Blastochloris tepida: one gene and its partner. The protein of the gene in region 1 interacts with the protein of each later gene in a pairwise test. Links are inferred from orthologs where the notes say so. Each region holds a gene or a part of one and is shown on either strand. Other genes may lie near its edges. The genes, in order: dnaA and BLTE_RS12920.

What was found.
Region 2: the proteins of dnaA (region 1) and BLTE_RS12920 interact in binary tests that used the Escherichia coli proteins (3 or more experiments, as listed by UniProt). The link is inferred for Blastochloris tepida from one-to-one orthologs.

Annotation. Positions count from the first base shown.
Region 1 is NZ_AP018907.1:860,615-867,153, forward strand. Bases 2,509-5,441 are described here. They hold dnaA (chromosomal replication initiator protein DnaA), read left to right. Parts: upstream 2,509-3,235; coding sequence 3,236-4,648; downstream 4,649-5,441. Other genes in these bases: dnaN (DNA polymerase III subunit beta), read left to right, coding at 4,841-5,441. In the rest of the region: BLTE_RS03890 (class I SAM-dependent methyltransferase), read right to left, coding at 1-638; BLTE_RS03895 (undecaprenyl-diphosphate phosphatase), read right to left, coding at 635-1,441; rpsT (30S ribosomal protein S20), read left to right, coding at 1,716-1,982; more of dnaN, read left to right, coding at 5,442-5,959; BLTE_RS03915 (DNA replication/repair protein RecF), read left to right, coding at 6,150-6,539. UniProt on the Escherichia coli protein: Plays an essential in the initiation and regulation of chromosomal replication. Binds in an ATP-dependent fashion to the origin of replication (oriC) to initiate formation of the DNA replication initiation complex once per cell cycle.
Region 2 is NZ_AP018907.1:2,844,396-2,850,860, reverse strand. What follows is about bases 2,455-5,313. They hold BLTE_RS12920 (replicative DNA helicase), read right to left. Parts: upstream 4,700-5,313; coding sequence 3,209-4,699; downstream 2,455-3,208. Other genes in these bases: BLTE_RS12915 (cyclopropane fatty acid synthase), read right to left, coding at 4,866-5,313; BLTE_RS12925 (AI-2E family transporter), read left to right, coding at 2,455-3,082. Outside these bases: BLTE_RS12945 (hydrogenase subunit MbhD domain-containing protein), read right to left, coding at 1-683; BLTE_RS12940 (monovalent cation/H(+) antiporter subunit G), read right to left, coding at 680-1,000; BLTE_RS12935 (MrpF/PhaF family protein), read right to left, coding at 997-1,266; BLTE_RS12930 (Na+/H+ antiporter subunit E), read right to left, coding at 1,259-1,723; more of BLTE_RS12925, read left to right, coding at 1,982-2,454; more of BLTE_RS12915, read right to left, coding at 5,314-6,125. UniProt on the Escherichia coli protein: The main replicative DNA helicase, it participates in initiation and elongation during chromosome replication. Travels ahead of the DNA replisome, separating dsDNA into templates for DNA synthesis.

The DNA of each region.
Region 1 (6,539 bases):
CAGGCTTGGCGCGCTGCAGCCTCCAGGAACCGTTCCGGCCGGCCGTAATAGGCCTCGTTGAAGCCGTCATGGCAGAGGAGGGGGATCGGCACCGGCCGCACCTCGGTGATGCCGCCGAGCGCGGCGGCGATGCGGCGCAGCGACGGGTAGCGCCGCGCCTCGGTCTCGAGCACCGCCGGCGCATAGTCGGCGAGCCAGAAGCGCGTCACGAGATCGGGGTCGCAGGTGAGCACCACCGCCGGGCCGCGGGTCACCCGCCGCATCTCGGACAGGCCCGCCTCCAGATCATGCCATTGATGGACGGTGAAGGTGGCCATCGCGGCGGCGAAGCTGCGGTCGGCGAAGGGCAGGCGCTCGGCACAGGCGGCGATCGCCGCCGGCAACGCGGCCGGGCGCTGCGTCCGCATCGCCGCCGACGGCTCGACCGCGACCACCGCGCGGTCGTGCGGCTCGTAGGATCCGGCACCGGCCCCGACATTGAGCACGCTCTCCGCCGGACCGAGCGCCGCGGCGATGAGGGCGGCGATCTGCGGCTCCGGCTGGCGGAAGGCGGCGTAGCCTGAGCCGATCGCCCCATAATCGGTGTCGCCGGCACTGCCGTCGCGGCGGCCGGCGACTGTCGCCTCCGCCGCGCTCATCCGATCAGCCACAAACCGAGCAGGCCCAGCGTGCCGGCGGCGATGCGGTAATAGGCGAAGGGCGCGAAGCCGTGCCGGGCGACGAAGTCGAGCAGCGTCTTGACCACCAGCACCGCCGCGCAGAACGCCGCGACGAAGCCGACCAGGATCAAGAGGCCGTCGTCGGCGCTGAGCACCGACCAGTTCTTATAGAGGTCGTAGGTGAAGGCGCCGGCCATGGTCGGCAGCGCCAGGAAGAAGGAGAATTCGGCGGCTGCGCGCTTGTCCACCCCCATCAGCATGGCGCCGACGATGGTGGCGCCCGAGCGCGACACGCCGGGGATCATCGCCACGGTCTGACAGCAGCCGATGCCGAAACACATCAGCGGCGTCAGCCGCATGGCGTCAAAGTGGCGCTGGGGCAGCCGCAGCCGGTCGACGATCAGAAGCACCACGCCGCCGAGGATCAAGGTGATGCAGACCAAAGCCGGTGTTTCGAACAGCACACGCTTGATGAAACCGTGGGCAAGTACGCCGATGACTGCGGCCGGCAGGAAACCGACAACAATTCCGATGACGAACCGTCGTGCTTGAGGATCTGTCGGCAGGCGGATGGCGACATCGACAAAGCGGGTGGAGTAGACAACCAGGATTGCCAGGATGGCGCCAAGTTGGATCAAGACTTCGAACGTCTTTCCCGATGACTCGAAGCCGAGAAAGTGGCCGACCAGCAGGAGGTGACCGGTCGACGATACGGGAATGAATTCGGTTAAACCTTCGATGAGTCCAAGGAAGGTGGCCTCGATCAAATCGCCGAGTGTCATATTATCCCCCGATGCCGAAGGAATCAGCGTGCGCCGCACGGCACTTCGGCAAGGCTTCTTTCCACGAGAGCAGGCTTTACTGCAAGCGCTTGGCCGAAAGCTCCATACTGAAACGGCTATGGCGCCGTTGACGCTACCGGGGACGGCGGTTATAGAGCCGCGACGCGAGTTGCGGCCCGGTGAGCCGGCGAACCGAAAACGTCGCTCAAGCCCTCCGCAGAAGCTGACAGCAGGCGCGGCGTCGGACCGCACCCAGACTTACAGGATTCAGGCCATGGCCAACACCAGTTCCGCCAAGAAAGCGGCCCGCAAGATCGCCCGCCGGACCGCCATCAACAAGATGCGCCGCACCCGGGTGCGCACCGCGGTGCGCAAGGTCGAAGACGCCCTCGCCAAGGGCGATGCGACGGCCGCCGCCGCCGCGCTCAAGCTCGCCGAGCCGGAGATCATGCGTTCGGTCGGCAAGGGCATCCTCCACCGCAACACCGCGTCGCGCAAAGTCTCGCGCCTGACCAAGCGGGTGAAGAAGATCGCCGACTGAGGCGGGGCGCCGGGGCGCCAGCTGCGCCGCCTCTGCCCGCCCGCGGCGGGCGATGGCAGGCGGACCGGCCCCGCGACACAAATGGTTCAAGGATGGAATCCGGCACTTGTCACCAAGTGCCGGATTTCTGCTATTCTGGCTTGAAATTTCTATGACGCCGCACGCAGGGGGATGAAATTCATCCGGCGACCCCACTTTTCACGATGGCGGATCCGATTCGGTCATCCGGAACCATACGTAAATTTCCCATTGACTCAATTTTCCGGTTTGGGGGGCGCAGGGGCCGCTTGGCAGGCTTTGGCCGTCGGTCTCGCCGCTCAGATTTTCTCCTGAATAATCAATTGTTTGGACCCTAAGCGGCGGCGGGGCCGGGATTCTCGATCGGTTCCAAACGGGCCGAACGGGCCGATTTCGGGATTGTGGGCGAGTGTTGCAACGGCGACGCCCAGCCAAGATTCCGGCAGAATCCTCAGAGATTTGCCGGCTGACCTTTGCCCCCCGCGCCGTGCTTTTGTTTCGGCACCGATCCGGCCGCGCGCCGCAGCCGGGTTGGACGCGAGTTGCGAAGGCCGGGATGCGTGTTAAGACTCCGTTCACCTGCGGGGGTCATCCCCAGGTAAGTCTGTTCGTTCAGAGTTATTTTTAGTTGGAGCTGCGGAGAGCATGACCATGCAAGGGTTTCCCAAACGGACCCCGATCTTGGTCTAGTTATCCAGCAGTCGATATACTTGCGAACTTGTTTTGGGGGCCAGCCGGCGTCCTGTCGGCGGGTGGCGTAACAAGTATCGACATTCCAAGTAAGAAGAGCTGCGCGTTGTTGCAGCCGAGGGACAGCTATGTCTGGAATTGCACCGAACGGAGAGTGCCGGGGTCACACTGGCCCGCGATCTCCGATTGACCGCGCGCCTCGGCCCTGTGGGTCGGGGATCAAGCCCGATGCCGTCTCTGCCGCTGATGTCCGGGGACCGAACGGCCCTCGGGTCGGGGCGGTGCCGGCAGCGGCACGCGCGGTCCCATTCCCGGGCGCACCCAGCGTGCGCTGAACGCGACTTCCGGCAACGAAACCGACGTGTCTCCTGCCTGGCGGGGCAGAGGGGCATGACGATTGCGACCATCGACGAAAAGCGGAGCGGCGGATGTTGAAGAGCGAAGGTCTGGAGACCGGTTTTTTCCCGGGCCACAAATCGGTACGGAGCGCCCAGCCTGCGTTTGCGCGGACGTCGACGCGGTTTGACACCCAGTTCGACTCGCAAATGGCGGCGGCCTCGTGGGATCGCGTGCGCTCCCGGCTGAAGTCGACGCTGGGCGAGGAGGTCTATGCGAGCTGGTTCGCCTGCATGCAGCTCGATGCGGTGGCCGGCGAGGGCGTGCGCCTGTCGGTGCCCACGCGCTTCCTGAAGAGCTGGATCCAGACCCATTATGCCGAGCCGCTCGACGCCTTCTGGCGCGAGGAGATGCCGAGCCTGAAGCAGGTGGATCTGGTGGTCCGCTCGGCGGTGGCGCGGCTGCCGGCCCGCCCGGCGGCGGTCGAGCCGGCGCCTGCGGCGGCGCCCGCGCTGCCGGCCGGCACGCGGCCGCGGCCGATGCCGATCGTCGACACCCCGTTCGCCAATGTCGAGGGGCTGCCGGCCTCGCCGCTCGATCCGCGCCTGACCTTCGAGACCTTCATGGTCGGGCGCTCGAACACGCTGGCCCACGCCGCGGCGCAGGAGATCGCCGAGTCGCGTGCCGGCGAGAGCATCCGCTTCAATCCGCTCTATGTTCATGCCGCGGTCGGGCTCGGCAAGACCCACCTGCTGCAGGCGATCGCGTGGCGGGCGAGCCGGCTCGGTCGGCGCGTGCTGTATCTTACGGCAGAGAAGTTCATGTTCGGCTTCGTGGCGGCGCTGAAGAACCAGACGGCGCTGGCCTTCAAGGAGGCGCTGCGCGGCATCGATCTTCTGATCATCGACGACCTGCAGTTCCTGCAGGGCAAGTCGGTGCAGCAGGAATTCTGCCACACGCTCAATGCCTTGATCGATTCCGGCCGGCCCGTGGTGATCGCTGCCGACCGGCCGCCGGGCGAGCTTGAGAGCCTGGACGAGCGGGTGCGCTCGCGCCTTGCCGGCGGCCTGTCGGTCGAGATCGGCCCGCTGGAGGAGGAGCTGCGCCGCGCCATCCTGGCGGCGCGCATCGGCCAGATCCGCACCAAGCATCCCGGCTTCGAGGTGCCCGCCGAGGTGGTCGACTATGTCGCCGCCCAGGTGACCGCCAATGGCCGCGACCTCGACGGCGCCCTCAACCGGCTGCTCGCCCACAACACGCTGACGAGCTGCCCGGTGACGCTGGAGATGGCCGAGCACGCCATCCGCGACCTCGTGCGGCATACCGATACCAAGCGGGTGCGGATCGAGGACATCATCCGCCTCGTCGCCGAGCACTCCGGCATTTCCAAGCAGGACATCCTGTCCTCGCGCCGCACCGCCAATGTCGTGCTGCCGCGGCAGGTGGCCATGTATCTGGCGAAGACGCTGACCCTGCGTTCGCTGCCGGAGATCGGCCGCAGGTTCGGCGGGCGCGACCACACCACGGTGCTGCACGCGGTCCGCAAGATCGAGGAGAAGGTCAAGACCGACCGGGCGTTCGCCGACGAGGTCGAGCTTCTCAAGCGGCGCATCCTCGACTAGAGGGATCGCTCCGGCGCATCCTGGCCGGGTGCCGATTGGCGGAAGGGCCTTCGCATTGCTGCGAATCCTGCGCTAAAGTCCCTGTTCCCGGCCCGGGTGGCCGGGGGGAGGGCCGCTCGGCCTCAGCCCGTCTGCGTCTTCCGGAGCTTTCCGCCGCGCGGCCTCGCGCCGCCGGCAGTCGAGGTGTCGTCAATGCGTACCATCGTCGAGCGGGCCGACCTCGCCAAATCGCTTGGCCACGTCCACCGCGTGGTGGAGAAGCGCAACACCATTCCCATTCTCGCCAACGTGCTGCTGCGCGCCGACGGCACGCGGCTGGAGCTGAAGGCGACCGACCTCGACCTGGAGGTGGTGGAGTCGATCGCCGCCGACGTGAAGCTCGCGGGCGCCACCACCGTGCCGGCGCACATGTTCCATGACATCGTGCGCAAGCTGCCGGAGGGGGCCGAGATCTCGCTGGAGGCCGACACGGCCAAGGGCACGCTGGTGATCCGCGCCGGCCGCGCCCGCTTCCAGCTCCAGACCCTGCCGGAATCCGACTTTCCCGACCTCACGGCCGGCGAGTTCGGCCACCGCTTCACGCTGAGCGCGGCCGACCTCAAGCGGCTGCTCGACAAGACCCAGTTCGCGATCTCGACCGAGGAGACGCGCTACTATCTGAACGGCATCTATCTGCACACCATCTCCGGCCCCGAGGGCGAGATGCTGCGGGCGGTCGCCACCGACGGCCACCGTCTGGCCCAGGTCGAGTTCGCCGCCCCCGCCGGCGCCACCGGCATGCCGGGGGTGATCGTGCCGCGCAAGACCGTGGCCGAGGTGCAGCGCCTGCTGGAGGACGGCTCGACCGAGGTGCAGATCGAGCTCTCGACCGCCAAGATCCGCTTCGCCTTCGGCGACACCGTGCTGACCTCGAAGCTGATCGACGGCACCTTCCCCGATTACGCGCGGGTCATCCCGGTCGCCAACGACAAGACGCTGCTGGTCGACAAGGCGGATTTCGCCGCCGCCGTCGATCGCGTCTCGACCGTGTCGAGCGAGCGCGGCCGCGCGGTCAAGCTCGCGCTGTCGGAAGGCAAGCTGGTGCTGACCGTCACCAATCCGGACTCCGGGTCGGCCACCGAGGAGATCGAGGCCGACTATGCCGCCGATCCGCTCGAGATCGGCTTCAACTCGCGCTATCTCCTGGAGATCACCGGCCAGCTCGAAGGCGACGATGCCGAGCTCAAGCTGGCCGATCCCGGCTCGCCGACGCTGCTGCGCGACAAGGACAGCCGCGGCGCGCTCTATGTGCTGATGCCGATGCGGGTGTGAGACGAACTCCGGCCGATCAGGCCGGAGTTTCGTATCCCGGTCGCCGAAAAATCCCTTCCAGATCAAGTGTTTTTCGGCGAGACCGTTTCCGGTATCCCGAAGGGATCAACCGGAAACCGTATGAGACGGCGCCGGGCGATCAGGCTCGGACTGGCCACGGGCCGGGACCGGCGCGCGGCCGTGACCACGCATGATGACGTTACCCGAATCTCCCTGGCCTTCGCGCCGCGCCGCGCGGGTGCGGCGGCTGTCGCTGGTCAATTTCCGCTCCTGGCGGCGCGCGGTGCTCGATCCCGGCGACGCGCCGGTGGTGCTGGTCGGCCCCAATGGTGCGGGCAAGACCAACCTGATCGAGGCGATCTCGTTTCTCGCGCCCGGCCGCGGCCTGCGCCGCGCTACGCTGGAGGAGGTGGCCCGCGACGACGATGCCGCCGGTAGCGGTTACGATCATGACGGCAGCGGCGGTAACGGCGGCGTCTCGGGCGAGGGCGGCGACCCCGGCAACGGATCTTGGGCCGTGTCGGCCGAGATCGAGGGTCATGTCGGGCCGGTGGTGCTCGGCACCGGCATCAACCCGTCT
Region 2 (6,465 bases), 2.0 Mb from region 1 along the record:
CCGCCCTGGAAGGCGCCGCCGGGGGCGTCGGCGCCCACCCACAGCACATGGATGCCGGCGACGATGCCGACCGGCGGCAGAAGCTGGGCCAGGAAGCGCAGCGTGTCGCTGGCTTGGCCGGGGCGGCCGAGGGTGGGGCGTCCGCCCCAGACGCCATCCGGCGCCAGCGACCAGATGCCGATCAGCGCCAACAGCAGCACCACCTTCTCCAGCAGCGTATCGAGCGCGCGAAAGGCGAGCAGCACGCCGGTCACCGGGTTCTCCAGCCCGGTCGCCGGCAGGTGCTCGGCCGCCAGCGGCGCCAGGGTCGGCGCCGGGCCGGAGACGCCGAGCACGACAAGAGCGAGCCCCGCCGCCACCGCCGCGCAGGCCAGCGCCGCGATGCGCCGCGTCGCCGGGCCGGGGGGCGGGCCATCCTCCAGCGGCGCCGCGCCGCGGTGCAGCGCGCCGACCGCGCGCAGCAGCAGCACGCCGGTGACGCCGCCGCCGATCGCCGCCTCGGTCAGCGCCACATCGACCGCGTCGAGCCGCACCCACACCAGCGCCAGCAGCAGGCCGTAGCCGATGAAGCCGATGACCGCGGCATAGGCGTCGCGCACGGTGATGGTCCACAGCGCCATCGCCGCCACCAGCGCGGCGAGGCCGATATCGACGGCGATCCCGGCGGAAAGGCCTGCGGTCATGACGGCGGCCCGTCCTGTCGCACGTCCTGTGGCGCGTCTTGGCGCGCCGCGCGGGCGATGAGCTGCGCCACGCTGGCGCCGGCCAGTTGCACCAGGAGCCAGATGGCGACGAGCTTGGCGCCGGTGACCGCGCTGTCGACTGTCGGCAGCAGGCCGAGCACGATCAGCCCGAGCCCGAGCGTATCGGCCTTGGTGAGTGCGTGCAGGCGCGACAGCGTATCGGGAAAGCGCAACAGCCCCACGGTGCCGGCAAGAAAGAAGAAGGCGCCGCCGGCAATGGCGACGACCGAGGCGATGTCGAGCAGCAGGCCGGTCACGCCGCGTCTCCGGAGTCCGGCGGCGCGGTCTCGACCAGCGCGACCGAGGCGAACACCGACAGCACCGCCAGCACCAGCGCCACGTCCACCACCGCATAGAGCGAATTGGCGATGGAGAACAGCAGCAGCACGGCGATGCCGCCGGTGCCGAGCAGCTGCATCGCCATCATGCGGTCGGCGCGGCCGGGGCCGCGCAGCACGCGGGCGAGCCCCAGCGCCACCACGACCAGCACGAAGCCGGCGGCTCCCAGCATGAAGCTATACATCGCCGCCTCCGGCGAAGGTGCGGCGGAAGCGCGCCTCCTCGCTCGCAAGCTGCTCGGCCACCGGCTGGGCGACGTCGAGGCAGTGGACGACGAGGCGGCCCTCAGCATCGGTGCCGGCCGGCAGCGTGCCGGGCACGAGGCAGACGGTGGTGCAGAAGGCGCTGCGCACGCTCCCCGCCGGCAGGCACGTCGGGTGCAGGACGAAGCCGGCGGCCGGCAGCGGCCTGGGATCGAGCGCGCGGCGCGCCACGTCGATGCCGGCGAGGATCGACTGGCCGAACAGCCGAAGCCCGTAGCCGAGTGTGGCAAGCGGCGTCATGTGCAGCCCGCTCGGCGGCATCAGCGCAAGGCTTGCCCAGGTGGCGAGCGCGACGGTGGCGAGCGCGACGGCGAGGACTCCCGCCGTGAGGTCGAACGGGTCCGTGCCGGCGATGGCGATCCACAGCAGCGCCAGCACGCCGGCCCGAACCGCGGCGGTCCGCCCGCGGCGGCCCGATCTCGAATCCGACTGATCCACTGCGCCGCCCGCGAAAAGGTTCCGCACGAGACATGGCCGGACGGGCCGGCCCCAGCATGCTAATCGACAGGCGCCGCTTTCACCAGCGCGCATGCCGCCGATTGAACGCGCCGCCGGTTTGTGGTCCGATCCGCGACTTCGCCCGCGCGATCCGCGCTTGGGCGGACCGCAATTTCGCCTCCAAAGCACGGCCCGGACATGCAGACAACCGACAGCCCCATCGCGACGATCGACAGCACGCAGACGCCTGTTCCGCCTTCTGCCGGCGGCGACGCAAGCCGGCGCGGCTCCATCACGCTGCTTGCCGTCTGCACCGCCATCCTGGTGCTGATCGCGCTCTATTACGGCGAGGTGATCCTGGCGCCGGTGGTGTTCGCGCTGTTCATCATCGCGCTGGTGTGGCCGCTGCAGTCGGGCCTGCAGGCGCGCATCCCCAGGCTCGCGGCGATGGCCGTCACCGTGGTGGTGGTGGTGGTGGTGCTCGCCGTGCTCGGCACGCTGATCGGCTGGGGGTTCGGCCGCGCGGCGCGCTGGCTGCTGGCGGATTCGGCGCGCTTCCAGGCGCTCTATCTGCAGGGCGTCGAATGGCTCGAAGGCCATGGCTTCGCGGTGGCCGGCGTCTTCTCCGACGTGTTCAGCGTGTCGTGGATGGTGCGCACGGTGCAGAGCATCGGCGCGCGGCTGCAGAGCATCGTCAGCTTCTCGGTGGTGGTGGCGGTGTTCCTCATTCTCGGGCTGCTGGAGGTGGAGGAGACCGCCGCGAAGCTGCGGGCGATGAGGAACCGCGCGGCCGGCGAGGCCGTGGTGGCGGCCGCAGCCAAGACCGCCGCCAAGCTGCAGAAATACATGCTGGTGCGCACGGCGATGAGCGTGATGACCGGCGCGCTGGTGTGGGCGTTCAGCTCGCTCATCGGCCTGCCGCTCGCCGCCGAATGGGGCGTGATCGCGTTCGCGCTGAACTACATTCCGTTCATCGGCTCGTTCATCGCCACGCTGGCGCCGACGCTGTTCGCGCTGGTGCATTTCGAATCGTGGCAGGTGGCGCTCGGCGTGTTCGCCGGGCTCAACATCATCCAGTTCGTCGTCGGCAGCTATCTGGAGCCGCGGGTGGCCGGCAGCGCACTGTCGATCTCGCCGTTCATCGTGCTGCTCGCGGTGTTCCTGTGGAGCTTCCTGTGGGGCATCGCCGGCGCCTTCATCGGCGTGCCGATCGTGATCGCGCTGATCACCGTGTGCGAGCAGTACCCGGCGAGCCAATGGGTCGCGGGCCTGCTCGCCGGCAGCAAGAGCGAGGGGTGATACGGTTTCCGTTTGATCGGCTCGAAACCGTTGGCGGGCCGGGAGCCGCGCTCTTTCCTTCTCCCGCAAGGGGAGAGGGAAGAACCGCCACCTTCCCCCGAAACCGTCTGACGCCCGCGGCCCCGCTCAGCGCCGGTCGGGCAGATGGTCGGTGCGCGCGAGGGTGGAGAAGCGCGTGTACTCGGACTCGAAGTGCAGCTTCACCGTACCGGTGGGGCCGTGGCGCTGCTTGCCGATGATCACCTCGGCGGTGCCCTTCACCGCGGCGAGATCCTGCTCCCACTTGAACCATTCCTCGGTGCCCTGCCGCGGCTCCTTGCCCTTGAGGTAATATTCCTCGCGGAACACGAACAGCACGACGTCGGCGTCCTGCTCGATCGAGCCGGATTCACGCAGGTCCGAAAGCTGCGGCCGCTTGTCCTCGCGGTTCTCGACCTGACGCGACAGCTGCGACAGCGCGACGATCGGCACGGCGAGCTCCTTGGCCAGCGCCTTGAGGCCGGTGGTGATCTCGGTCACCTCCTGCACGCGGCCTTCGCTGGCGCGCTTCGAGGAGCCCGACAGCAGCTGCAGATAGTCGACGATCATCAAATCGAGCCCGCGCTGGCGCTTGAGCCGCCGTGCGCGCGCGGTGAGCTGGGCGATCGAGATGCCGCCGGTGTCGTCGATATAGAGCGGGATCGCCTGCATCACCTGGGCGGCGGCGGCGAGCTTGCCGAAATCGGCATCCGAGATGTCGCCGCGGCGGATCTTCGAGGACGGGATCGCCGACTGCTCGGCGAGCACGCGGGTGGCGAGCTGCTCGGCCGACATTTCCAGCGAGAAGAAGCCGACGATGCCGCCGGCTACCGTCTCGATCGAGCCGTCGGGCCGCGGCCGGCCGTGATAATTGGCGGCGACATTGTAGGCGATGTTGGTGGCAAGCGCCGTCTTGCCCATGCCGGGGCGGCCGGCGAGGATGACGAGGTCGGACGGCTGCAGCCCGCCCATCAGCGAATCGAGATCGTCGAGCCCGGAGGCGAGACCGGAGAGGTGACCGTCGCGCTGATAGGCGCGGCCGGCCATGTCGATCGCCTCCTTCAGAGCGTCCGAGAAGCGCAGGAAGCCGCCGTCATAGCGCCCGGTCTCGGCCAGCTCGTAGAGGCGCCGCTCGGCGTCCTCGATCTGGTCGTTGGGCGGCATGTCCACCGGCGCGTCATAGGCGATGTTGACCATGTCCTCGCCGATGCGGATCAGTTCGCGCCGCGTGGCGAGGTCGTAGATCACCCGGCCGTAATCGGCCGCATTGATGACGGTGGTGGCTTCCGCGGCCAGGCGCGACAGATACTGCGCCACCGTCAGCCCGCCGATGTCGGCATCGGCCGGCAGGAAGGTCTTGACGGTGACCGGGGTCGCCACCTTGCCGGCGCGGATGAGCTGGGCGCACACCTCGAAGATCGACTGGTGCAGCGGCTCGAAGAAGTGCTTCGGCTCCAGGAAGTCCGAGACGCGATAGAACGCCTCGTTGTTCACCAGCACCGCGCCGAGCAGCGCCTGCTCGACCTCGACATTGTGCGGCGCCGCCCGGTAGAGCGGATCGGGGCCTTGCGTTTTGCGGGCAAACGATTCGACAGCCATGCCATCATCCAACGCTGGGATCATGGCTTAGCACGCCGCCGCGGTCGTCAGGGAATCATCCTGCGCAACGCCCCGCAATCCACATGCGCACCGGAATCACGCAAAGCGGGGCCGGCCGCGCTTGACTGTCGCGCGGCCGCCCGCGATCGATTCGGAGCCGAATCGATCAGGTCCCCGCCAGCCGCAGTTGCGGCCGGCCCTCGCGCTCGGCGGCGCTGAGGCGGGCCTCGCGATCGGCGATGTAGCGGCGGGTGGGCGGCACCACGCCCTCGCGTTTGACCAACTGGATTTGGAACACCATCATCCCGTGGTGGCGGAAGGCCATCTCGCACGAGGCGAGGTAGAACTCCCACATCCGGCAGAAGCGCTCGTCATAGAGGCGGCGCGCCTCGTCGCGGCGGGCGAGGAAGCGCTCGCGCCACGCCTTCAAAGTGTCGGCATAGTGCAGCCGCAGGATCTCGATGTCGGCGACGAGGAAGCCCGCGCGCTCCACCGCCGGCATCAGCTCCGACAGCGCCGGCACATAGACGCCGGGGAAGATGTGTTTGGCGATCCAGGGATTGGTGACGCCCGGCCCCTCCGAGCGGCCGATGGCGTGGACGAGGCAGACGCCGTCCTCGGCCAAGAGCTCGAACGCCTTGGCGAAGAACGCCGGAAGGTAGCCGATGCCGACATGCTCCAGCATCCCGACCGAGACGATGCGGTCGAACCGGCCTCTGGTATCGCGATAGTCTTCGAGCGCGAATTCGATCCGCTCGCCGAGCCCGCTGTCGGCGGCGCGCTGGCGGGCGATGGCGAACTGGTGGTCGGACAGCGTGATACCGCGCACCCTGGCCCCGGCGACGCTTGCGAGATAGAGCGCAAGCCAGCCCCAGCCCGAGCCGATGTCGAGCACCCACTGGCCGGGCTCGACCAGCAGCTTCGCGGCGATGTGGCGCTTCTTGGCGAGCTGGGCCGCCTCCAGGCTCTGTCCGGGCATCTCGAAATAGGCGCAGGAATATTGCCGGTCGGGATCGAGGAACAGGCTGTAGAGCCGGTCGTCGAGATCGTAATGATGGTGGACATTGGCCCGCGCCCGCCGCCGCCAATTGGCTTGTCCCAGCCGGCGCACCGCACGGCGCGCCACGGCCAGAAGCGGCGCCAGCGGCAGCCGCCGCTCGCCGGCAACCGAGCGCGCCATGGTCAGCGCCAGGAGATCGGCGATCGAGCCGGTCTCGACGACGAGGCCGCCCTCCATGAAGGCTTCGCCGAGCTTGAGCTCGGGATCGGCCAGCACCGCAAGCTGCCAGCCGGGGCTGGTGAAGCGGATCGCCACCTCCGGGGGCGTGCCGTCCCCGAAGCGATAGCGCCGCCCCCGCGCGGTCACCACCGTGAGCTGGCCGGTCGTGACCATTGCCTCGAACATGCGCCGGAGCAGGCCGTCCATCGGCACCTCCGTCGAATCGCGAGTCGTGTCCTACGGTTTCCGGGTCGTCATGCGGTTTCAAGTCGTCATGCGGTTTCAAGCCGTCATGGGCCGAGCCACCAGCGCGGCCGGCCCGCGCAGGCGACGCGGGACGCGCCACACAGCCATGCCTGCTTCCTCGCAGGCGGGCCGGAACCGGCCGCCTCGCGGAGAACGGGCAGGCTGCGGCATCATTCAACCGCCGCATTGACCTTCGGGCAATTAACGAACGCGTGAGCGAGGGCCGGACGATCCCAAAGGAATCCCGGAATCGATCTTGTCAAAATCTTTGATTTAAAACGGTTTTCTCGGCGATCGGAAT